4 regions of the Klebsiella sp. PL-2018 genome follow, and region 2 is predicted to be linked to each of the others. Evidence: predicted binding sites of a transcription regulator. Region 2 holds the regulator's gene; each other region holds the start of a gene.

Region 1 (6,066 bases), 2.6 Mb from region 2:
AGTCCTACCACGGGATGCTGGCCTGCGTCATTGCCGGCGCCGGACTGGCGCTGATGCCGCGCAGCATGCTGGAGAGTATGCCGGGCCATCAGCAGGTATCCGCCTGGCCGCTGGCCGAAGAGTGGCGCTGGCTGACGACCTGGCTGGTCTGGCGGCGCGGGGCGAAAACTCGCCAGCTCGAGGCGTTTATAGCGCTGCTGAACGAAGATCGACAAGCAGCAGCTTCTCCATAAAAATGCTTAACGGATCCGGCTGATACGGCGCAAAGGCGCTGCGGGCCTGGTAGCCATTGCGCGTGTATAACGCGACGGCGGCGTGCTGATGGATGCCCGTTTCCAGGCGTACGGTATGGCATTCGCGATTTATCGCCTCTTTCTCCAGCGCCGCCAGCAGTTTTTCCCCCAGCTGCTGGCCGCGATGGGCCGGGTGAATAAATACCCTTTTCATCTCGCCAACCCCCTCTTCGCCGAGCACGATGGCCCCACAGCCGACGGCCCGGTGCTGCGCATCGCGGATAATGAGCGCGATGACCGACGCCGCCGGTAGCGCGCTCAGGTCGATAAGATGATTGCTTTCCGCCGGGTAGAGCGTCTGCTGGTATGCGTCCAGCTCGGCAATTAAGGCGGTCAGATCCGGGTGATTTAGCGGGGTCGCGGCGATAGTGTACATAAAGAAGCTCCTTTTTTGAGCGTACTGTAGCGCGGGGCGTCCGCGGAGCCGCCATAGCATTAACTTATAGCTTCTGACCCGACTTGCGCTCCCCCCTTGAGAGGCAGTAATTTTGCGACATAACGTCTTTTATCAGGAAAATACGATGAATACCAAAGCGCGCAAGGTGATGATTATCGGGGCCGGAAACGTCGGCGCCTCAGCGGCCTACGCCCTGTTAAACCAGAATATTTGCGAGGAGCTGATCCTTGTCGATCTCAATACCTCACGCGCCGAAGCGCACGCTCAGGACCTGAGCGACGCGGCCGCCTACATGCCGGGCATGATGACGATTTCCACCCGGGAAGCCAGCGACTGCGCCGATGTCGATATCGCGGTTATCACCGTTTCCGGCGGCGCGCTCAAGCCGGGTCAAACCCGGCTGGACGAACTGACCAACACGGCAAAAATCGTCAAAAGCATCGTCCCGCAGATGATGCGCGGCGGCTTCAACGGCATCTTTTTGGTTGCCACCAACCCCTGCGACATCATCACCTGGCAGGTGTGGCAGCTTTCGGGCCTGCCGCGCGGCCAGGTGCTGGGTACCGGCGTCTGGCTGGATACGACGCGCTTACGCCGGGTACTGGCCCAGGCGCTGGATATCGGCGCGCAAAGCATCGACGCCTTTATTCTTGGCGAGCATGGCGATACCCAGTTTCCGGTGTGGTCACACTCGGCGGTTTACGGCTCCGCCATCGCCGATGTTTACCAAAAACATACCGGCCAGGCTCTCGACCGGGAGCTGATTGCCGAAAAGGTGCGCAAGCTGGGGTTTGAGATTTACGCCGGCAAAGGCTGCACGGAGTACGGCGTCGCCGGAACCATCGCCGAAATCTGCCGCAATATTTTCACCGGCAGCCATCGCGCGCTGGCGGTGTCGTGCATTCTTGACGGGGAATATGGCGTAACCGGCGCGGCGGCTGGCGTTCCCGCGGTGCTGACGCAAAGCGGCGTGCAGCAGATTATTGAACTGCAGCTGGCCGATGATGAAGCGGAGAAATTCCGCCACTCTATCGAAGTGATTAAAGCCAATATCGCCCGTCTACCGTGATGGCCTATTTTCCATGCAGGTTTCGCAGGAATAGCGCGCAGGATAAGTTTGCCGGGTAACCCACTCGGATTCGGGATCGGCGGGTCTGTTGCCGATCCCGTCTTATGATGACGGGTGAGCTAGCGTAGCGTTATTACGCCATTTAAATAGGTCACCGCCTGGCCGCTCATCAATACGCGTTTTCCTTTCAGCTCGCAGCGCATATCGCCGCCGCGCGCGGAAACCTGGCGCGCCAGCAGCTGAGTTTTACCGCGCTTTGCGCTCCAGTAGGGGATCAGCATAGTATGCGCCGAACCGGTTACCGGATCTTCCCACACCGCTTCACCGGGTGAGAAAAAGCGGCTAACGAAGTCATATTCCCCGCTGCCCGCGGCGGTCACGGTCACTTTATGTTCGCCAGGCGTCATCGCAGCAATATTCGGCCGCAGGGCTTCGACCTGCTCACGGGAGGCCAGTTCGATAAGCCATGCGCGCCCCTTGCGGGCATGCAGGTAGCGCTCAATCCCCAGCGCGGAGAGCATCTCCGCGGGCGGCTCGCGCTCTTCCGTTTCTCCCGCCGGGAAATCCAGGGTCAGCCAGTCGCCCTCGCGGCTCACGGTCAGCCGACCGGAAGCGGTCGCGAAGTGAATCAGCGCATCAGGATAATCCAGGTGATGAAATATCACGTGCGCGCTGGCAAGCGTGCCGTGGCCACAGAGATTGACCTCATTGCGGGTGGTAAACCAGCGCAGCGCAAAACCATCGCTCTCAGGTACCACAAACGCGGTTTCCGACTGGTTGTGCTGCTGCGCCATTTTGAGCAGCAGCTCATCCGGCAGCCACTTTTTAAGCAGGCATACCGCAGCCGGGTTGCCGGCGAAAGGCTGGTCGCTGAACGCCGCCACCAGATAAAAAGGAATTTCCGTCACCGTCCCTCCTTAACGAAGCGTAATCGTGCCGATTAAGTAGGTGGTCGCCTGACCGCCGATCAGAACCCGGTCGCCCCGCCACTGGCAGCGCAGGTCGCCGCCGCGGGCCGACACCTGCCGCGCCTGCATATCCGTTTTGCCGAGCTTCTCGCCCCAGTAGGGAATCAGCATACTGTGCGCCGAGCCGGTGACCGGGTCTTCCGCCACCGCCTCGCCCGGACAGAAGAAACGGCTGACAAAGTCATACTCTTCGTCCGGGGCGCTGATACAGATCATTTTGCCGAGGCGCTCAAGCAGCTGCATATCCGGACGCACCGCCTCCACCTGCTGACGGTCGGCTAAAACCACCAGGTAATCACGCGCCACGCGGACTTCCACCGCGTCGCTCAGCCCCAGCCCGGCCAGCAGCTCCGCAGGCGGCTGCTCAACGGCGGTCGTCGCCCAGGCTGGGAAATCCAGGGTCAGCCAGTCGCCGCTGCGCGTGACGCGAAGCTCACCGACAAAGCGGGTACTAAATACGATTGTCGATGAGGGGTGGTCAAAATATTCAAAAATGACGTGCGAGGCCGCCAGGGTCGCGTGGCCGCAGAGGTTGATCTCATCCAGCGTGGTAAACCAACGCAGCTCATACCCCTCATCCGTACGCACAAAAAACGCGGTCTCCGACTGATTGTGCTGCTGCGCCATTTTCAACAGCGTTTCGTCCGGCAGCCATTCGGTCAGCGGGCAAACGGCCGCCGCGTTGCCGCCAAAGCTCCGATCGCTGAAGGCATCCACCAGATAAAAGCTAATTTCCTGCATTGTTCTGTCCCTCTATTTTTTTTACTTATCGATAACATGACATAAACGTGAGAAATCCACACGTTTAATAGAAAAATTAATCCGTTAGTGCCGAAAATCTGGCTGAAGTGAAAATGAGATGTAGATCACAAAATGGTTGTATTTTCAGCAGCAATCGTTTTAAGATCGTCCCACTTCTTTCCTCTTTGTAACCAGCCCTGAACTTATGATGACAAATACGGTTTCACGCAAGGTCGCGTGGCTGCGCGTAGTCACGCTTGCGATTGCGGCATTTATCTTTAATACCACCGAATTTGCGCCCGTGGGCCTGCTGTCGGATATCGCCGACAGCTTTGGCATGGAAACGGCGCAGGTTGGGATTATGCTGACGATCTACGCCTGGGTTGTCGCCCTGATGTCGCTGCCCTTTATGCTGCTGACCAGCAAGATGGAGCGCCGTCGCCTGCTGGTTGGCCTGTTTATCCTGTTTATCGCCAGCCACGTGCTGTCGTTCCTGGCCTGGAACTTCAACGTGCTGGTGATCAGCCGTATCGGTATCGCCTTTGCCCACGCGGTGTTCTGGTCAATCACCTCGGCGCTGGCTATACGAATGGCGCCTGCGGGTAAACGCGCGCAGGCGCTGAGCCTGATTGCCACCGGTACCGCGCTGGCGATGGTCTTCGGTATCCCGATTGGCCGTATCGTCGGGCAATACTTTGGCTGGCGCACCACGTTCCTGGTCATCGGCCTCGGTGCGCTGGTTACCATGGTGTGCCTGATCAAGCTGCTGCCTAAGCTGCCGAGCGAGCACTCAGGGTCGCTGAAAAGCCTGCCGGTGCTGTTCCGTCGCCCTGCGCTGCTGAGCATCTATTTGCTGACGGTGATTGTGGTGACCGCGCACTATACCGCCTACAGCTACATTGAACCGTTCGTTCAGACGGTCGCCGGCCTGAGCGGCAACTTCGCTACCGTGCTGCTGTTGACCCTGGGCGGCGCGGGCATCGTCGGCAGCATCCTCTTTGGTAAGCTCGGCAACCTGCATGCGTCCGGGTTAATTAACGCGGCGATTGGCCTGCTGCTGGCGTGCCTGCTGCTGCTGCTGCCCGCCTCGCACAACGCCAACCACCTGATGCTGCTGAGCGTCTTCTGGGGCGTGGCGATCATGATTATCGGTCTCGGTATGCAGGTCAAAGTGCTGGCGCTGGCGCCGGACGCGACCGACGTGGCGATGTCGTTATTTTCGGGGATCTTTAATATCGGCATCGGCGCGGGCGCGCTGGTGGGCAGCCAGGTCAGTACCCATCTGTCAATGGCGTCCATTGGCTATGTCGGGGCGATCCCTGCGGTCGTCGCGTTAGTGTGGGCGGTGATGATTTTCCGCCGCTGGCCGGTGTCGCTGGAAGATCAGCAGCCGCATCACTCCTGATCGTGCTGCTAAAAAAACCTGCCGGTCGTGAGATCGGCAGGTTTTTTTACGTCTGGTATCAGGACGGCGATGACCGTCAGGCGTGATAAGTGGAAATAATCTCCAGCACGCCGTTAATAATAAACTGCACGCCCATACAGACCAGCAGGAAGCCCATCAGGCGGGAAATCGCCTCAATGCCGCCCTTCCCGACCAGACGCATGATTGCCCCGGAGCTGCGGAGACAGCCCCACAGGATAATCCCGACCAGGGCAAAAATAATCGGCGGCGCGACCAGCACAACCCAGTCCGGGAAGCTCGCCCCGTGCTTTACCGTAGACGCTGAGCTGATAATCATCGCGATTGTCCCCGGCCCTGCGGTGCTCGGCATCGCCAGCGGAACGAAGGCGATATTCGCCGTCGGTTCATCCTCAAGCTCTTCTGATTTCAGCTTAGCTTCCATCGAATCATGGGCTTTTTGCTGGGGAAAGAGCATACGGAAGCCGATAAAGGCGACGATCAGGCCGCCGGCAATACGCAGACCGGGAATCGAAATTCCGAAGGTGTTCATCACCACCTGGCCGGCATACCAGGCGACCATCAGGATGGCGAACACATAAACCGAGGCCATCAGCGACTGACGGTTACGCTCGGCGTTATTCATATTCCCGGCCAGGCCAAGGAACAGCGCCACGGTAGTCAGCGGGTTCGCCAGCGGTAGAATCACTACCAGTCCCAGGCCTATCGCTTTAAAAAGATCCATCATAGTGAATTAAGGTCCTGTCAATATTGGATTATCAAAAAAATGACGCGTGCTGAGTATATCGTCTGTTGCCAGATTGTACCCGTTCTCCTCAGGACGCATTCACCCTTCCCTCAAATCATAAGATAACAACGTGAAATAGAGTGACCTGCCTCACAACAATTCGTTTTAGCAAATCGTGGCATCGGGTAATTCATCAGGTTGACTTATATTTGCCTAGGCAATAATATCTCCCGCAACTAAGTCATTGCCTGGGCAACCATTGTGAAAAGTACAAGCGACCTGTTTAACGAAATGATCCCTCTTGGCCGCTTGATCCAGATGGTTAACCAGAAAAAAGATCGCCTGCTCAACGACTATCTCTCGCCGATGGATATTACTTCCACCCAGTTCCGGGTGCTCTGTTCCATTCGTTGCGAAGTGTGTATTACCCCCGTTGAGCTGAAAACCG
Region 2 (6,066 bases):
AGGTCGTCAACAATAAGCACCGCTTTCCCCGCGACATCACCGGTCAGCAGGGAAAAACCGGTTAACGCGCCGCTGGCAAGATCACGCTCTTTACCGAGGATCGCGAACTCTCCGGCACCGCAGGCTTTAGCCACAGGATGAATCTTCTTTAGCGCGCCGGCATCCGGCGCCACCAGCATCAGCTCCCCGGCAGCAATAGCCTGACGCAGACCGGCGCTCTGCAGAAGACAGTGCTGTTGAGCCACCGCGACCATATTATTGACTGCCGCCGCTGCGGCATCGCTGTGCGGGTCAAGCACCACGACTTTGTCAAAGCCAAGGGTATTAAGCTGCCTGGCAAAGACCTTCAGCGCGAAGCTGTCTCCCGGCACCATATGACGATCCTGACGCGCCCACGGCAGCCACGGCAGTTCCAGATGGCTAAACGTCACGTCGGTAACATGACGCACGGCCTCCACCAGCTGCGCCAGCAGCATAAAATCGTTCATGTCGCGCAGAGCAACCGCCCGGATGCGCATCAGACGGGCAGAAGGCGGTAGTGGATTGGTCACCTTCAGCCACACAGCGCCATCGGGAAAGACGCCGCTGGCAAGCGTAAACGCCTCATCATCCAGTTCCAGGGTAAATTTTTCGCTCATGATGACCTCCGCTCATTAAATTATGTCCCTAAGACACAATCAATAATGTCCCTAAGACACATATTGTGCAAGCGTTAAATGTCATTTAAGCGGAGATGTGAATTAAGCAGTTGAAAAACAATAATAAAAATGTAGGCTTGCTGCTCAGGAAGGGGCTGGTACACTTGTCAGCGTTCTTTTCCGCTGCGAGCGCTCTATGACCAACGATGCCGAATACCTCAGCCAATACGATGCCAGCCGCTTTCCCTCGCCGCTGGTGACCGTCGATAGCGTCCTGTTTACCCTGCATGAAGGGGCGCTGTGCGTTCTGCTGGTTGAGCGCGCTAATCCACCGCAGCAGGGGGCGTGGGGGCTACCCGGCGGCTTTATCGATCTGGCGCACGATGATTCAACCCGCGCCACGGCGCTACGTAAGCTCACGGAAAAAACCGGGATTTCACCGTCATGGCTGGAGCAGCTCGACACCTTCTCCGGGCCGGATCGCGATCCGCGCGGCTGGAGCCTGACTATCGCCTGGTTTGCGTTAATCTCGTGGGTAGAGTGTCAGCCGCATATCGCCAGCGTCAGCGATGCCCGCTGGGTGCCGGTGGCGCAGCTGGATAGCTATTCGCTGGCTTTCGATCATCAAACGATTATCGACGCCGGTCTGCATCGCTTACGCCAAAAAACGATGTACTCTTTACTGCCGGTTTACTGTCTGCCGGAGACCTTTACCCATGGTCAGCTGCTGGAAGCCACGGAAATCATCCTTGGTCAGCCGATTCAACGCAAAAGCCTGATTCGCCGCTTCGAAGCCTCCGGAATGTTTGAAGAGACCGGTGAAACAGCGGCAACCGGCGCGCGGAAAGCGCGGCTATGGCGGCGTAAACCCGGCGTCGATTTTCATCTCTTTTCACGTAACCTGCTGGCCGATTAGCCGCAAGGCCACATATGGGCTAACCTGCGCACTTCATGCGCGGTATAGTATGTTATAAAGATTATTTATTGCTCTGGTGCTATGGTTGATATCACTCCTACAGAAATGACGCCCCCTGAAGACGACTCGCAGCAGTTTCATCCGATGCGCGGCGTAGGCAATCGTCATTTGCAAACCATGTTGCCGCGGCTAATCCGTCGCAAACTCCGCTTTACTCCCCACTGGCAGCGTCTGGAATTGCCGGACGGCGATTTTGTCGATCTGGCATGGAGTGAAGACCCTTCTCAGGCGCGCCATAAACCTCGTCTGGTGGTATTTCATGGCCTGGAGGGGAGCCTACACAGCCCTTACGCACACGGACTTATCCATGCGGCAATGCAGCGCGGCTGGCTGGGCGTGGTAATGCACTTTCGCGGCTGTAGCGGCGAACCCAACCGGAATAACCGCATCTACCACTCGGGCGAAACGGAAGACGGCTCCTGGTTTCTGCGCTGGCTCCAGCGCGAGTACGGCACGGTCCCCACCGCCGCGGTGGGATATTCGCTCGGGGGCAATATGCTGGGCTGCCTGCTGGCAAAAGAAGGCGACGCTATTCCCGTTGATGCCGCGGTTATCGTCTCGGCGCCGTTTATGCTGGAAGCCTGTAGCTATCATATGGACAAAGGTTTCTCCCGCGTTTATCAGCGCTACCTGCTCAACCTGCTGAAAGCCAACGCCGCGCGTAAGCTAAAAGCCTATCCCGGCTCTCTGCCCGTCGATTTACGCCAGCTAAAAAGCATGCGCCGTATCCGCGAGTTTGACGATTGCATTACGGCCAGGATCCACGGTTTTGCCGATGCGCTGGACTACTATCGCCAGTGTAGCGCCATGCCGCGCCTGAGCGATATCACTAAGCCCACGCTGATTATTCACGCGAAGGACGATCCCTTTATGGATCACCACTCGATTCCCCCGCAGGAGCAGCTGCCGGCGAATGTCGAATATCAGCTCACGGAGCACGGCGGGCACGTTGGCTTCGTCGGCGGCACGCTGCGTAAGCCTGAAATGTGGCTTGAAAAACGCATCCCGGATTGGCTAACCCGTTGGCTAGGAGCGCAAATATGATCATTCCCTGGCAAGATCTCGATCCCGAAACGCTGGATAACCTGATCGAAAGTTTTGTATTACGTGAAGGCACCGATTATGGTGAACATGAACGTTCGCTGACGGATAAAGTCGCGGATGTTAAACAGCAGTTGAAAAGCGGAGAAGCCGTGCTGGTGTGGTCAGAACTGCACGAAACGGTGAATATCATGCCCCGCAAGCAGTTTCACGGCTAAGGCGGCACACACTATCGTTTACTCTGGGAGTTGTTATGTCTGCCAAACATCCGGTGATTGCCGTCACGGGCTCCAGCGGCGCGGGAACCACGACCACCAGCCTCGCTTTTCGCAAAATTTTCGCCCAGCTTAATCTGCACGCCGCCGAAGTTGAAGGCGATAGCTTTCACCGCTATACCCGTCCGGAAATGGACATGGCGATCCGTAAAGCACGCGATCAGGGCAAACATATCAGCTACTTTGGCCCCGAGGCTAACGACTTCGGCCTGCTGGAACACACGTTCGCCGAATATGGGCAAAGCGGCAAAGGCCAGTCGCGCAAATATTTACATACCTATGACGAGGCCGTGCCGTGGAATCAGGTTCCGGGGACCTTCACGCCCTGGCAGCCGCTGCCGGAACCGACTGACGTCCTGTTTTATGAAGGCCTGCACGGCGGCGTTGTGACGCCACAGCATAACGTAGCAAACCATGTCGACCTGCTGGTCGGCGTGGTGCCCATCGTCAATCTTGAGTGGATCCAGAAGCTTATCCGCGACACCAGCGAGCGCGGACACTCTCGTGAGGCGGTCATGGATTCCGTGGTCCGCTCGATGGAAGATTACATCAACTTTATCACCCCGCAGTTTTCACGCACCCACCTCAACTTTCAGCGCGTACCGACGGTGGATACGTCCAACCCGTTTGCGGCCAAAGCCATTCCTTCACTGGATGAAAGTTTTGTCGTTATCCATTTCCGTAATCTAAAAAATATCGATTTCCCCTGGCTACTGGCGATGCTGCAGGGCTCGTTTATTTCGCATATGAATACCCTGGTGGTACCGGGCGGGAAAATGGGGCTGGCGATGGAACTGATTATGGCGCCGCTGGTTGAGCGGCTGATGGAAGGCAGGAAAATCAGCGAGTAGCCAGAACCCCGGTGGCGCGATTGCCGGCCGGGGCGCATTCGGCTTACCCTTCGATCACTTCATAAGAGTGGGTAATGTTTACCGCTTTCTCAAGCATCAGCGCGACGGAACAATACTTTTCCGCCGACAGGTCGACCGCGCGAGACACGGCAGCGTCCTTCAGTTCTTTACCGGTCACGATAAAATGCAGATTGATATGGGTAAACAGACGCGGCGCCTCTTCGCGGCGCTCCGAGGTCAGCTTAACTTCGCAGTTGGTGACGTTCTGGCGGCCCTTCTGCAATATGGAAACCACATCAATCGCGCTGCATCCGCCTGCCGCCATCAGTACCATTTCCATTGGGCTAGGCGCTTTATCCCCGGAATTGCCGTCCATCAGAATCTGGTGACCAGAAGCCGACTCACCGATGAAGGTTAACCCTTCAACCCACTTCACTCGCGCTTGCATAAATTTAACTCCAGGGCTGTAATTTTCCTGACAGATTACGCGTACATAACAATTCTAGCAACGGAAGGCGACCTGGGTCATGCTGAAGCGAGACACCAGGAGACATGCGGCGAAAGCTATGCTAAAACAATCTGGATGCTACAGTAATACATTGATGTACTGCATGTATGCAGAGGACTTCACATTACAGGCTGCAGAAAAATTTCAGCCGGATTCCCAGGTATAGGGATTCAATACGATTGCATGCCCGGATGCCGTGTAGTGTCGGCACCCGGAGATAGCTTATAACAGAGGATAACCGCGCATGGTGCTTGGCAAACCGCAAACAGACCCTACCCTTGAATGGTTCTTGTCTCATTGCCACATTCATAAGTACCCATCAAAGAGCACGCTGATCCACCAGGGTGAGAAAGCAGAAACGTTGTACTACATCGTTAAAGGCTCCGTGGCTGTACTCATCAAGGATGAAGAAGGTAAAGAGATGATCCTCTCTTACCTTAATCAGGGCGATTTCATCGGTGAATTAGGCTTGTTTGAAGAAGGCCAGGAGCGTAGCGCTTGGGTACGTGCGAAAACCGCATGTGAAGTGGCCGAAATCTCCTACAAAAAGTTCCGTCAGCTGATCCAGGTTAACCCGGACATCCTGATGCGTCTCTCTTCGCAGATGGCTCGTCGTCTGCAGGTCACGTCTGAGAAAGTCGGCAACCTCGCCTTCCTTGACGTTACCGGTCGTATCGCTCAGACGCTGCTGAACCTGGCTAAACAGCCGGATGCGATGACCCACCCGGACGGTATGCAAATTAAAATTACCCGCCAGGAAATTGGTCAGATCGTCGGATGCTCCCGCGAGACCGTTGGCCGCATCCTGAAAATGCTGGAAGATCAAAACCTGATCTCCGCGCACGGTAAAACTATCGTCGTCTACGGTACCCGTTAAGTCGGTAAAACGGCGTATTGCCTAACAATACGCCGTTTTTGTTTTCCCCTCATGTGGCGCAGGCTGATTTACCACCCGGAAGTCAACTATGCACTGCGGCAAACGCTGGTGTTGTGTCTGCCGGTTGCGATTGGGCTTCTGCTCGGTCATCTCCAGCAGGGGCTGCTGTTTTCTCTAGTTCCCGCCTGCTGCAACGTTGCCGGGCTGGATACGCCGCATAAACGCTTCTTTAAACGCCTGATTATCGGCGGCAGCCTGTTTGCCGGCTGTAGCCTGATCGTTCAGCTCCTTCTGCAGCGAGACATCCCTTTGCCGCTGATCCTCACGGGTCTGGCGCTCATCCTCGGCGTCACCGCCGAAATCAGCTCCCTGCACGCTCGGCTGCTGCCCGCCTCGCTTATCGCGGCTATTTTTACCCTCAGTCTCGCTGGCAATATGCCGATCTGGGAGCCGCTGTTAATCTACGCCATGGGCACCTTATGGTATGGCGTGTTTAACTGGTTCTGGTTTTGGCTGTGGCGCGAACAGCCGCTGCGCGAATCATTAAGCCTGCTCTACCGGGAGCTGGCCAACTACTGCGAGGCCAAATACAGTCTGCTTACCCAGCATACGGACCCCGCCACATCGCTGCCGCCGCTGCTCAACCGCCAGCAGAAGGTGGTGGATCTGATTACCCAGTGCTATCAGCAGATGCATATGCTGGCGGCTAACCAGCGCAGCGATCACAAACGCCTGCTGCGCGCTTTCCAGGTTGGACTGGACCTTCAGGAACATATTTCCGTCAGTCTTCATCAGCCGGAAGAGGTGCAGAAACTGGTGGAGCGCAGCCACGCGGAAGCGGTGATTCGCTGGAACGCGCAAACCGTTGCCGCCCGCCTGCGGGAGCTGGCGGACGATCTC
Region 3 (6,066 bases), 810 kb from region 2:
GCAGCCCCTGTTTGTCCGCCTCGGCGATCATGTTGTCGTACACCCGCATCGCCTTTTCGTTCAGGCGCGGCATGCCGTCGGCGGTTTCCGGGGCCAGAATATGGGTTTCGCGACCGCAGGCCTCGTCAAACGTCTGCTGCACCGAGAGTACGTATACCCGCTGCGCCCTGGCGCCGGTTTGCACGAGCGCTTTAATCCAGTTTTCCTGTTCCTCCGCCGTCGGCCAGCGGAAGTATTGCCCCCAGCCGCGCGAGTCGGCCTTGCAGGTACCGCGCGCATCGTCCTCGATACGGTGCAGTTCCGGCGCATGAATGCCCGCAAAGCGGAACACCTTGTCGCCATCTTTTAACGTTGCGCCGTCGCGGGTAATAAAGTGTTCAAAGTGCGACTGCTCCGCGGCCATCGCGCCTGCGCTTCCCAGCGCCGAAAGCAGCGCGACGAGCATCAGTTTTTTCACCGGCTTAATCATCGTTATCTCTCCTTAGAACCAGACTTCGGCCTGCACGCCGAAGTTCAGCGTATCGGTGTCGCCGCTGCGCGAGTAGCTACCGGCGGAAAGGGTATTGGTGCTCCAGTCGTAGTTGCCGTCCAGCGCGTCGGACACCCCTTTATCCCATTTCGCGTAAGTCACGAAGAAGCGCAGCTGCGGGCGAGTCCAGAAGCCGGAATCAAAGGTCAGGGTCGGCGCGATGGTCACTTTAGTCAGGCCGCCTTTGCCTTTGCCGTCCACGCCTTTGTAGTTTTTATCGTCGAGATATTCGTAGCCCAGCTCGTACTGCATGGCGAAGTTTTTGGTGATCTGCTGGTACGGGCGAATCCCCGCCACCCAGCTGGTGCGCCCCTAGCCTTCGGCGTCTTCCGTCCACCAGCGGTAGTTTTTGTCTTTCTGATAGTAGGCAAACGTGGAGATTTCCCAGTCGCCGAGCGAGGCCATGTTATCCAGCACCACGCGCCAGGACTGGGTATCGTCGAGGTTTGCCCAGCCCCAGCCGTTTTTACCCAGCGATTCTCCCGCCGCCAGGCCGCGCCCGTACTGGAAGACCACGCGAGAGTAGCCGCCGGTCAGGCCGTAAAAGCCGTCAAAGTTGTAAACGCCGGTCACGCCGTAGCCCTTCTCCGCCGAGGTCGGGTGCTTCTCGTTGCGGTTCATGTGGTGGCCAATCAGCTCAAGATCGAAGCCGGTGCCGCCGATCTTTTTCAGCCACAGGTTGAGCGAGTAGTCATCCGGATAGCCCTGATCGCCTTTGTCGACCGGGTAGGCTTTGGTTTCATCCGTCGGCGAGAAGGCGTAAACCCCGGCATCGAAGCGCGCGAAGCCGAGATCCATGTTGTCGAAGCCGCCGCCGGTACCGTTGTACTGAATGTACTCCCAGTCGAACTGGTGGCTGGAGGTGTTGGAGCTGCTGTAGCGCTTACCGGCCCAGAAGGTCATTTCCGGGGCGAAGTCGAGATTTGACAGTTCGGCAAAACCTTCACGGAACTGCACATCATGCCCGTCGTCATCCTGACAGTTCCAGTCTGAGGTGCATTTCGACTGATGGGTAATGTTGGCCTGGACTTTAGCCACCACGCCGCTGTCCGAGGTTAACGTCACCGTCGGGATCAGTTCGATCTTGGTGTCCTCTTCGTTGCCCAGACGCCACTTGCCGTCCGGCATCAGGCCAACGGAGTCGGCGCGGTTACCGTCGGCGTTGGCGAGGATCCCCGAACGGATATAGCCGTGGAGCATAAAATCGTACTTCGGATCGGCGATGGCGCAGTCGCTCATCACCGCGAGGGCGAGTAAAGACAGAGGTATTGAATGATTTAGCCTGATCATTTTTTATCCTTGGTTATTTTTTTATTAACACTGCCTGAGAACGGGAGGAAATTTACGGATCAAAATTGGAAATGTACATCCGTTAATGGAAAGCGCTTTCCGTAATTGCCGGATGAGTTCACAAATTTAACGATAGCGGGCAAATATTCGTGATTTAGATCACATCTTTGAGCGGAAATAAAAAAGCCCGCGCGCGGCGGGCTGTGGCAGGCAGGCGAAAAGCTTAGCGTTCGGCGTCGGCGAGCTGCCGTTCATAGACCTTGAAGAACGGACGATAGAGCATCCAGGCATTAAAAATGGCGAACAGGCACATGCAGAGGTTTTTCCAGCTGCCGTTGGCTGACCACGCCGCGCCAAGCGGCGCCGGCATCGACCACGGCAGCATCGCCACCGCCCGATCGAGAACCCCAAGATGAGTTAAATACCAGGCGATACAGGCGTTTATCAGCGGTACAAAAAGAAACGGCAGCAGGAAAACCGGGTTCATGATAATCGGAAAGCCGAACAATATCGGCTCATTGATGTTAAACAGCGAGGGCAGCAGGCCAATTTTCCCCACGCTTTTCAGCTGCCGCGAACGGCTGCGCATCGCCATAAAAACCAGCGGCAGCGTCGAGCCGATGCCGCCGATCAGCAGGTAGAAATCCCAGAATCCCTGCAGGTAGATATGCGGCAGCGTAGCGGAACCGGCGGCCAGCGCCTGCTGGTTTTCAAACAGATAGGTCATCCAGAACGGGTTCATAATCCCGGTGATAATCAGCGCGCCGTGAATGCCGACAAACCAAAGCAGGTTGCAGATAAATAAAGAAATTAATACCGCAGTTAGGGTATCGGAGGCCACCACCAGCGGCCGCACCGCTTCGCTAATCAGCTCCGGTAAAATGCGCCCGGTGCTCTGCAGCAGCAGCGCGTTGATGACGCTAATAGAGAGCATCACCACCAGCAGCGGGATCAGCAGCTGAAAGCCGTTGCGGGTCATCACCGGCACCTCTTCCGGTAGGCGGATGCACCAGCCTTTCTTATAGAAAAAGCGCACGATTTCAATAGAGTAAGTGCTTGAAATCAGCGCGGTAAAAATCCCCATTCCGCCGAGGAAAATATTGGTCGCGCCGTTGTCGCGAAAGCCGATAAACAGCAAAAACGCCAGGCAGCCGGTCAGCCCGCAGAGCCGCTCCGGCAGCCGGTACTGCTTGGCAAGGCTGGCGCTGGCGCCGAAGGCCACAATCAGCGCCACCAGCCCGATAGTCAATTCAAAGGTTGGCAGCAGAATGGGCCGCAGCTGGAAATAGAACTGGCCGAAAGCCGATGCGCCGTTAATGGAAACGGGCGGAAACAAAATCGGCACCAGCAAACTTCCCACAATCACAAACGGCATCGCCAGCGCAAAGCTGTCGCGCATCGCCGTAATGTGGTTATTGCGCGTCAGAACGTTGGCCAGCGGCGCCAGCCGCTGTTCGATGATATCGACGGCAACATTCATCAACTGAATGTTCATAATCCTGCCTTTAAGAATAGAGGTGTCGCCAGGATGATCGCGCACTCCCGGGTAAAGTAAAAGCCCGCCATAGGTGATCGTGGTCACAATAAATAAATCCACTAACGGAAAGCGCTTTCCGTTTTATATCCGTTATGACTATAGTCGGCGCATCCATCTCATCAGGAGCGATATATGAAAAAGATAATGTTGTGCTGTTCCGCGGGCATGTCCACCAGCCTGCTGGTGAAAAAAATGATCGCCGAAGCCGAGCAGCGCGGTCTGCCGGTGGAGATCAACGCCTTTGGCGTCGCGGAATTCGATCAACAGGTCGGCCATTACCAGGTGGTCCTGCTGGGGCCGCAGGTGAAATACATGCAGAAAGATCTGCAAAAGCAGGCTGATAAATACGGTATCCGCGTGGAACCCATCAACATGATGGATTACGGCATGCAGAAAGGCGGCGCCGTACTGGATTTCGCGCTTTCCCTTATCGATAACAAAAACTAAGGAAAGATCATGAGCTCTCTGTACGCGAAGCTGATCGCCGTGATTGAACAGAAGATCACGCCTATGGCGGGGGCGATCGGCCAACAAAAATACGTCACCTCCATCCGCGACGGTTTTATTACCGCCCTGCCCTTTATGATCGTCGGCTCGTTTTTGCTGGTCTTTATCTTCCCGCCGTTTTCCCCGGATACGACGTGGGGCTTTGCCCGCGCCTGGCTGCAATTTTCTCTCGATCATCGAGATGCGCTGATGCTGCCGTTTAACTTCAGCATGGGGGTGATGACGCTGTTTATCGCCGTCGGGATCGCCGCCAGCCTGGCAAAACACCATAACCTGGACTCGCTGACCGCCGGGATGCTGTCGCTGATGTCGTTCCTGCTGGTGGCCGCGCCGCTGAAAGATGGCCAGATCTCCACCGCCTACTTCTCCGGCCAGGGGATCTTCACCGCAATTCTGGTGGCGATTTACTCTACCGAGCTGTACGCCTTCCTCAAACGCCACAATATTACGATCGGTCTGCCGCCTGAAGTGCCGGCGGGCGTGGCTCGCTCGTTTGAGATCCTGATCCCGGTGCTGGCGATCGTGCTGACTCTGCATCCGCTGAATCTGTTTATCGAAGCGCAGCTGGGCATGATCATCCCGGAAGCGATCATGTCGCTGGTGAAACCGCTGGTGGCGGCGTCCGATACTCTACCGGCGATTCTGCTGTCGGTGCTGGTATGCCAGGTGCTGTGGTTTGCCGGCATTCACGGGGCGCTGATCGTCACCGGGATTATGAATCCGTTCTGGATGGCGAACCTGTCGATCAACCAGGCGGCGATGGCCGCAGGCACCGCGATCCCGCATATCTATGTCCAGGGCTTCTGGGATCACTATCTGCTGATCGGCGGCGTCGGCTCCACCCTGCCGCTGGCTTTGATGCTGCTGCGCAGTAAGGCGGTGCATCTGCGGACGATTGGCCGGATGGGCGTGGTGCCGGGCGTATTTAACATCAACGAACCGATTCTGTTCGGCGCGCCGATCATTATGAATCCGCTGTTCTTCCTGCCGTTCGTGCTGGTGCCGATGATCAACGCAACCCTGGCCTACTTTGCGCTGAAGCTGGACCTGGTGAGCCGCGTGGTGTCGATGACGCCGTGGACGACGCCGGCCCCTATCGGCGCCTCGTGGGCAGCGAACTGGAGCTTTAGCCCGGTGATCATGTGCCTGATTTGCATGGCGACGGCGATGGTGATGTATCTGCCGTTCCTCAAAGCCTACGAAAAACAGCTGCTGGAGCAGGAGCACGCTAACGCGGCGGCCCAGGCCGAAAGCGCGCCGCAGTCCGCATAATTAATACTATTCAGAGGTTTGTCATGGAATTAGAAGAACAGGTAATGGGTATCATCATCAACGCCGGGCAGTCGCGTAGTCTCTGTTACGAAGCGCTGAGCTGCGCTAAAGCGGGTGATTTCGCCGCCGCCGACGAAAAAATGAAAGAAGCGGCGCATTTTGCCCGCGAGGCGCATTTGGTACAGACCCAGCTGATTGAGGCCGACGAAGGCGAGGGTAAAACCAAAATGACTCTGGTGATGGTTCACGCTCAGGATCATCTGATGACCTCGATTCTGGCGAAAGAGCTGATCGGCGAACTGATCGCCATTTACCGCTCGCGACCGCTGCACGCGTAGGGTTCCCCCTCTCCGGGGAGAGGAGATGACGTAGCCCGGGTAAGGCGTTTACACCGCAACCCGGGAAAACGGTAAATGCTCATGTCACCTGGCTGGCTGACTTCCCGGCTCGCGCTGCGCTTAGCCGGGCTACCTGAACTACACGCGTAGCGGCCCGGGAAACCGTCGACCACAATTAAGGACAACCATGCTACATCTGGGTTTAGACATTGGCGGCACCAAAATGGAAGCCGTCCTGCTCAACGCGGCGGGCGAATGCGTCTATCGCCAGCGCCGTCCGACGCATAAAGAGAGTTATCAGGCGTTTATGCAGCAACTGCTCGGACTGATTGCGACCGTCCGCGACTGGAGCGAACGGCCGTTTACTCTCGGCATCGGCCTGCCGGGGGCTATCGACCCGCAAAGCGGCCTGATTAAAAACTGTAACTGTCTGGTGCTCAACGGCCACGACCTGCGTCATGACCTGATGCGGGAACTTGGTCAACCGGTATGGATGGCGAACGATGCCGACTGCTTCACCCTCTCTGAGGCGGTGGACGGCGCGGGCGCGGGGGCAACGACCGTATTCGGCGTTATCATCGGTACCGGCTGCG
Region 4 (6,066 bases), 2.6 Mb from region 2:
TCACCGCTTTTACCGGCAAGGGTCAATTTATCAATAACGGATTTAAACAGTTTCTCTTCTTCGTGCTGCTCAGCAACGTACCACTGCAGGAAATTAAATGTTGGATAATCCTGGCTGGTCATTGCCGCATGGGCCAGTTCGTTAATTTTCTGCGTAATCAGCTGTTCATGTTCGTAGGTGACGCGAAATAGCTCATCCAGGGACGCATATTCGGCGAAAGGTGAGGCGATAGCCGTGATGCAGGGCAGGCTGCCGGTATCGGTCAGATAGTCGAACAGGCGCTGCATATGGGTCATTTCTTCCTGCGCGTGGCGACGCAAAAACGCGGCGGCGCCTTCAAAACTGTGGTAGCTGCACCAGGCGCTCATTTGCTGATAAAGCAGAGAGGAATAAAGTTCGAGATTCATCTGCGCATTCAGCTTGTCGATCATTTCAGTTTTTAGCATCAGGCTGCTCCGGAAAATAGAATTAAGGATTATTGTGCGCTCACTATAATTTGTTATTAATTTATTTGCAAAAAGTAAATTAATAAAATCATTTATTAATAATGCAAATGGGAATAACACGCATTGGCGATTTAAAAATAATGAGAATGGTTTTAATTTAATATTCTATGCGAAAAATCGTTGAGCCTAATTTAGCGGTGAAAATAGACCCGCCCGATGGCCGCGGCGGGATTAGCCTGACGCGGGTAAGGGTGGGGGGATGCCGCACCAGCCGGGGGCGGAAGTCAAAAGTGTGAGGTGAGATGCAATTTATAAAACAACTTTTCATAAAATTTGAAAGTATGTTCGTAAGGTAGTATTGTTCATAGCAACGCTAACGAACTATCGCGGGAGTGCCCGCAGAGCATTCAGGAGAGTAAAGCATGAAAATCGCACTGATGATGGAAAACAGCCAGGCGAACAAAAACGCCATCATCCTCAATGAGTTAAACGCCGTTGCTGAAGAAAAAGGCTTCCCGGTTTACAACGTCGGTATGAGCGATGAAAACGATCATCATCTGACCTATATTCATCTGGGGATCATGGCCAGTATCCTGCTGAATTCGAAAGCGGTGGACTTTGTGGTGACCGGCTGCGGTACCGGGCAGGGCGCGCTGATGTCGCTGAATATTCACCCTGGCGTGGTATGCGGCTACTGTATCGACCCTGCTGATGCCTTCCTGTTTGCGCAGATCAACAACGGTAACGCGCTTTCTCTGCCGTTTGCGAAGGGTTTTGGCTGGGGCGCAGAGCTGAACGTACGCTTTATCTTTGAAAAAGCTTTTACCGGCCGCAACGGCGAAGGTTATCCGCCGGAGCGTAAAGAGCCTCAGGTGCGTAACGCCGGGATCCTGAACGCGGTTAAAGCGGCCGTGGTTAAGGAAAACAATCTGGATACGCTGCGCGCGATCGATCCGGAGCTGGTGAAAACCGCCGTTTCTGGCCCTCGTTTCCAGCAGTGCTTCTTTGAGAACTGCCAGGATAAAGAGATCGAAGCGTTTGTGCGCCAGATCGTCGGTTAATATCCCGTCATGATGAGATGCTAAAGGCCAGCGCTGCTGGCCTTTTCTTTGGCTACTTCTTTTTGTTCGATACGCTGCTACCCGCCTCTTTGGCCAGATGCAGGCTATCAATCATGCCGACCAGGCAAATCACCGCGATAAAAATAAACGACAGGCGGAAGCTGATGCCCGGCAGGTGAGAAAGCGTAAACCATTCGCTGAACGTTTCCCCAAGACGAATGCCTATCGCGCCGAGCGTGATGCCCAGCCCCACGGCCAGCTGTGACGCGGTGCTGAACAGGGTATTGGCGTAGCTCATTTGCGCGGAAGGCACATCGGCAAACGCGAGCGTGCTGATGCCGGTAAACTGGATAGAGCGGAAGACCCCGCCGAGATAGAGAATCACAAAGATCAGCCAAACCGGCGTTTGCGGCGTTAAAAAAGCGCAGGCCAGCAGCGACAAAACGTTTAATGCGCCGTTAATCAGCAGCAGGCGGCGAAAGCCCAGCCAGCGGATCAGCGGCGTTGTGAGGGGCTTGATGGTTAAGTTGCCGACGAACACGGCCAGCACCAGCAGCCCCGAGTGGAAGGGGTCCATACCAAATCCGACCTGGAAAAGCAGCGGCAGCAGAAACGGCACGGCGCTAATGGAGGCGCGGAACAGGGAACCGCCGTACATGGTGACCCGGAAGGTGGGGATCTTGAGCGCATCAAGGCGCACCATCGGCCACCTGGTGCGGCGGAAGTGCCGCAGCGCGAAGAGCATGCAGCCCAGGCCCAACGCCAGTAGCGCCAGCGTCTGCCAGCCCAGAGGCTGGCGATCGCCGAGCAGCTCCATGGCGGCGACCAGGCTAACCATCGCCACCGAGGTGGCAACAAAGCCGGAAAGGTCGAAGGGGCGCTGCTCATCTTCGCGAATATTCGGAATGATACGCAGCGACAGGGCGATAGCGATAAGCCCGAGCGGCACGTTAATAAAGAAGATCCAGTGCCAGCTGGCGTAGCGGGTGATAAATCCGCCCAGCGGTGGGCCAATAATGGGCGCGACCAGCGCCGGCCAGGTCAGGGTGGCAATCGCCTTAATCAACTGGTGCTTCGGTGTGGTACGTAGTACCGCCAGCCGGCCAACGGGCACCATCAGCGCGCCGCCTATCCCCTGCAGAATACGCATCGCGACGAACACATCGACGTTGGTCGACAGCCCGCAAAAAACCGACGCCAGGGTAAAAATCGCCAGCGCGAGAGTAAAGATTTTCCGCGCGCCAAAACGATCGGCGATCCAGCCGCTGGCCGGTATCAGAACCGCAAGGGTAATAAGATAAGCGCTAATCCCGATATTGAGGTCGACCGCCGTCACGCCAAAATCTTTCGCCATGTCGGGCAGGGCAGTGGCTATCACCGTGCCGTCGAGAAACTCCATAAAAAAGGCGGCAGCCACCAGCAGCGCAGGTGCTGAAAAAGAACGGTCGTCCCTGGAAGAGGTGTGTGTACTCATTATTGTGTCGCTGCCATAGCAAAGAGAGCGCAGATTGGTCCGGAGCGTTCGGCTATTCACTATCCGGTTCTGCCCATTTTGTTTATAAATTAAATTATTTTGGTAAAAAATAGGTGATTTAGCGCACGTTTATATTGATTTTTGTGATGTAAGTCATATTATAACCATCAGGGCATTAACACCTGCATAACAAAAATGGAGTCAACCATGAAACTGCGCAAAATCCTGAAGAGCATGTTCGAAAACTACTGCAAAACCTTCAAAGACGTACCGCCTGGCGCTATGTTCTGATAAAAAAACCTGCTGCGGCAGGTTTTTTTATATCCCGGGATTTAGGGTACTATTACGCTCCTGAAAAAAGGAGTGAAAAATGTCTCAACATCTTACCGAGCACGACGAGCTGGTCTCTGACGTGGTTGCCTGCCAGTTAGTTATCAAACAGATCCTTGACGTCATCGACGTCATCGCCCCCGTCGAGGTGCGCGAAAAAATGACCACCCAGCTGAAAGCCATCGATTTTGCCAGCCACCCGGCATCGGCTGACCCGGTGACCCTGCGGGCGGTACAAAAGGCCATCGCGCTGATTGAACTGAAATTCACCCCGCAGGAAGAAGCGCACTAGCGGCGTCAGCCCCGCCATCATTGTGATAGCGGGGCGTTATCACCTGTTAGTGGGAGACGGCGGTTTGAACGGCGCCTTCCTGCGTATCTTTAAACAGCCTGCTGTTGCCCCAGCACTCTTCGTACCGGTGGCCAACTAAATCTTCAACGACAAGGCGAACGTCCGGTGCGATATCGGCGATCTTACCGCCTGCTTTAATACGCGCGACTTCCTGCAGCACTACCAGATGCGCCTTGCGATCGAGTTTCATCTGCTTACTGAACACAATGGCTGCCAGCGCCAGCAGAATCACACCCGCACAAAACACCACCGCAATCGCGGTGACCGCGCTCTCTGGCTGCGTATGTGCTTTCGACTGAAAGCCGTAGAAGCTGAGGATCGCCCCCATGGAAAAGACGATAATCGAGCGCAAAATTTTACCGGAGAAAGTCATGGCTCCCGCATAGATCCCTTCGCGGCGACGGCCGGTATAGATTTCATCGACATCCGCCAAAAAGGTGTAAACGGTCCAGGGAATATAGTACACGCCGCCGGTGCCCAGGCCGAAGAGTACGGTAATGCCAAACATCAGGACGGTGGCCAGATGCGCCGGCAGATGGAAGAACCACAGCGAGGTGTAGAGCAGAACGGCAAAGATAACCACGCCCAGCGCCAGAATATACGGCTTACTGAAACCTTTCTTCACGCACAGGCCGATAAACAGGGCCGTTGATACCAGCTGCAGGATGGAGTTCAGACTGTTAAGCCCGGCCACCATCGCCGGATCGTGCTGCAGCACGAATATAACAAAGTAGGTGAAGATCGAGGCAAAAAGCCACTCGGCGCCGAAGCCGCAGAGATACATGCCCAGGTGTTTACGGAATACGCGCAGGTAAAACGTTGAGCGCATATCTTTCGCCAGCATGAGCAGAGTATTGAACAGTCCCTTTTTCTCTCCCTTGCTTATCTCCTCTTCGCGGGGACGCTCCCAGCTGCAGTACCACAGGCAGGAGATGGCCACGACAAGAATGACGCCGTAGGTCAGCCCGGTGAGAAAAAACGGGGTGGCGGATTCTTTACCATAAAGCAGGATGAACTGCCCGGGGATAAATGCCGCGAGAAAGTTGGCCAGTTTGCCGAAAATCGCTTTATAACCGGTAAGCTTTGAACGCAGTGAGAAATCGTCGGTCATTTCGGTCGCCAATGTTTCATAGGGGACCATAATCGAGGTATAAATGATTTCAAAGACGACGTAGGTGCACAGGTAGTACCAAAAGCCGAGGCCTTCTACCCACAGCAGCGGGTAGAACATCATCAGCGGAATGCCAATCAACAAAAAGAAACGGCGACGACCAAAGCGTTTACCCAGCCGCGTTTTGCCAAAGTTATCGGTGAGATAGCCCATCAGCGGGTTACTAATTGCGTCGATAATGCTGGCGACGGAAAAAATAAAGGAGGCTTCGATCAGCGTCAGCCCACAGAAGGTTGTATAAAAATAGAGCAGCCATGCGCCGCTGATCGCCAGTGCGCCGCTTCCCAGTAAATTCCCGCCGCCGTAGGCTAACTGATGGCGTAACAAAATCGGTCTTCCCTGCAGCCCCTGTGGGGCTGAAGCCGTATATCTTGCCATTAAAGTAAACTCCGTGTTTTAAATTTTTGAAACAGTGTTTTTATATTCTCAACCCGTGGTTTTAAACGTGATCCAGATCACCAATACCCTGCTAATTCCTCCGGCGGAGCAGGAATGAGATCTGGTTAAAAGTTTTTAATGCTTTTCTGGAATAAAAACGGCGCCGAAGCGCCGAAAAAGAAGGGGGACAGAGAACCTGTGATTAAAGAGAGCGCTGGCCCGAACAGGCGAGTTCTGATGATTTATCGCCGGCGAGCATCCGCCGGCATGGCGTTATACGCGCTGTTGACTGACCAGATCCAGCAGGTGGCTATCGGTTTGTTGTACGCTGGTTCCGGCATTTTTCGCATGACGGATTTCTTCAAGAATGGTCTCCAGCAGCATGCCATCCTGATCCTGCTCTTCAGCAAGCAGCGTCAGAAAACGTAGGGTTGATTCATCGCTTTGCGCCTTCGCCTCTTCCGCCAGGCTGGAAAGTATTGTGCTGCGCTGCTGATAATCTTCGACGGTTTTGCTAAAGAGATCTTCCAGGGACGAACATTCAGTGCCGTAGGTTCCTTCTGCTTTCACAACGGGCCAGGCGGCTGATTTTTTCATAAAATCAAAGACCCGCATCATCTGCGTGATACTGGCTTGCGCTCGGTTACGGAGAAAAGTGGCGGTACCGTTCAACCGTTGCTGAGTACACCATTCGCTCAAATGCAGATACAAATTTGAGGTATAGAACTCAAGATTCATCTGGTTATTCAGCTTTTGAACCATTCTTGGTACGGCCATACAAATATCCTTATTCACTTTGGAGGGGGCGGCGTCATATCTTGACGCATCTACATCAGGGTCGCCTTAGAAATTAC

The links. The regulator CRP, encoded in region 2, controls carbon source genes, mostly activating them, when cyclic AMP is high. The targets are predictions, from matches to a motif close to ATGTGANNNNNNTCACAT.
Region 1: a site for CRP is predicted at 3,582-3,599, ahead of MKleb_RS12710 (sugar transporter). Genes of this name have one in related genera too.
Region 3: a site for CRP is predicted at 3,386-3,403, ahead of MKleb_RS21415 (PTS sugar transporter subunit IIC). Genes of this name have one in related genera too.
Region 4: a site for CRP is predicted at 3,123-3,140, ahead of azuC (stress response protein AzuC). Genes of this name have one in related genera too.

What each region holds. Positions count from the first base shown of each region.
Region 1 is NZ_CP077673.1:2,738,648-2,744,713, reverse strand. It holds gene ptrR (putrescine utilization regulator PtrR) at 1-233, shown strand, start outside; gene MKleb_RS12730 (GNAT family N-acetyltransferase) at 187-669, opposite strand; gene MKleb_RS12725 (L-lactate dehydrogenase) at 815-1,759, shown strand; gene MKleb_RS12720 (PhzF family phenazine biosynthesis protein) at 1,879-2,667, opposite strand; gene MKleb_RS12715 (PhzF family phenazine biosynthesis protein) at 2,677-3,468, opposite strand; gene MKleb_RS12710 (sugar transporter) at 3,674-4,873, shown strand; gene MKleb_RS12705 (MarC family NAAT transporter) at 4,950-5,618, opposite strand; gene marR (multiple antibiotic resistance transcriptional regulator MarR) at 5,880-6,066, shown strand, end outside.
Region 2 is NZ_CP077673.1:5,385,617-5,391,682, forward strand. It holds gene prs (ribose-phosphate diphosphokinase) at 1-638, opposite strand, end outside; gene MKleb_RS25520 (NUDIX hydrolase) at 835-1,554, shown strand; gene MKleb_RS25525 (hydrolase) at 1,699-2,658, shown strand; gene MKleb_RS25530 (YheU family protein) at 2,655-2,873, shown strand; gene MKleb_RS25535 (phosphoribulokinase) at 2,909-3,781, shown strand; gene MKleb_RS25540 (OsmC family protein) at 3,825-4,229, opposite strand; gene crp (cAMP-activated global transcriptional regulator CRP) at 4,534-5,166, shown strand; gene MKleb_RS25550 (YccS/YhfK family putative transporter) at 5,218-6,066, shown strand, end outside.
Region 3 is NZ_CP077673.1:4,571,191-4,577,256, forward strand. It holds gene MKleb_RS21405 (CBM35 domain-containing protein) at 1-466, opposite strand, end outside; partial or broken gene MKleb_RS21410 (maltoporin) at 482-1,819, opposite strand; gene MKleb_RS21415 (PTS sugar transporter subunit IIC) at 2,043-3,314, opposite strand; gene MKleb_RS21420 (PTS sugar transporter subunit IIB) at 3,489-3,803, shown strand; gene MKleb_RS21425 (PTS sugar transporter subunit IIC) at 3,813-5,135, shown strand; gene MKleb_RS21430 (PTS lactose/cellobiose transporter subunit IIA) at 5,159-5,473, shown strand; gene MKleb_RS21435 (ROK family protein) at 5,661-6,066, shown strand, end outside.
Region 4 is NZ_CP077673.1:2,118,744-2,124,809, forward strand. It holds gene ftnA (non-heme ferritin) at 1-446, opposite strand, end outside; gene MKleb_RS09835 (RpiB/LacA/LacB family sugar-phosphate isomerase) at 869-1,507, shown strand; gene MKleb_RS09840 (MFS transporter) at 1,560-2,981, opposite strand; gene azuC (stress response protein AzuC) at 3,189-3,272, shown strand; gene MKleb_RS09850 (DUF2766 family protein) at 3,352-3,603, shown strand; gene MKleb_RS09855 (MFS transporter) at 3,650-5,161, opposite strand; gene MKleb_RS09860 (non-heme ferritin-like protein) at 5,486-5,989, opposite strand.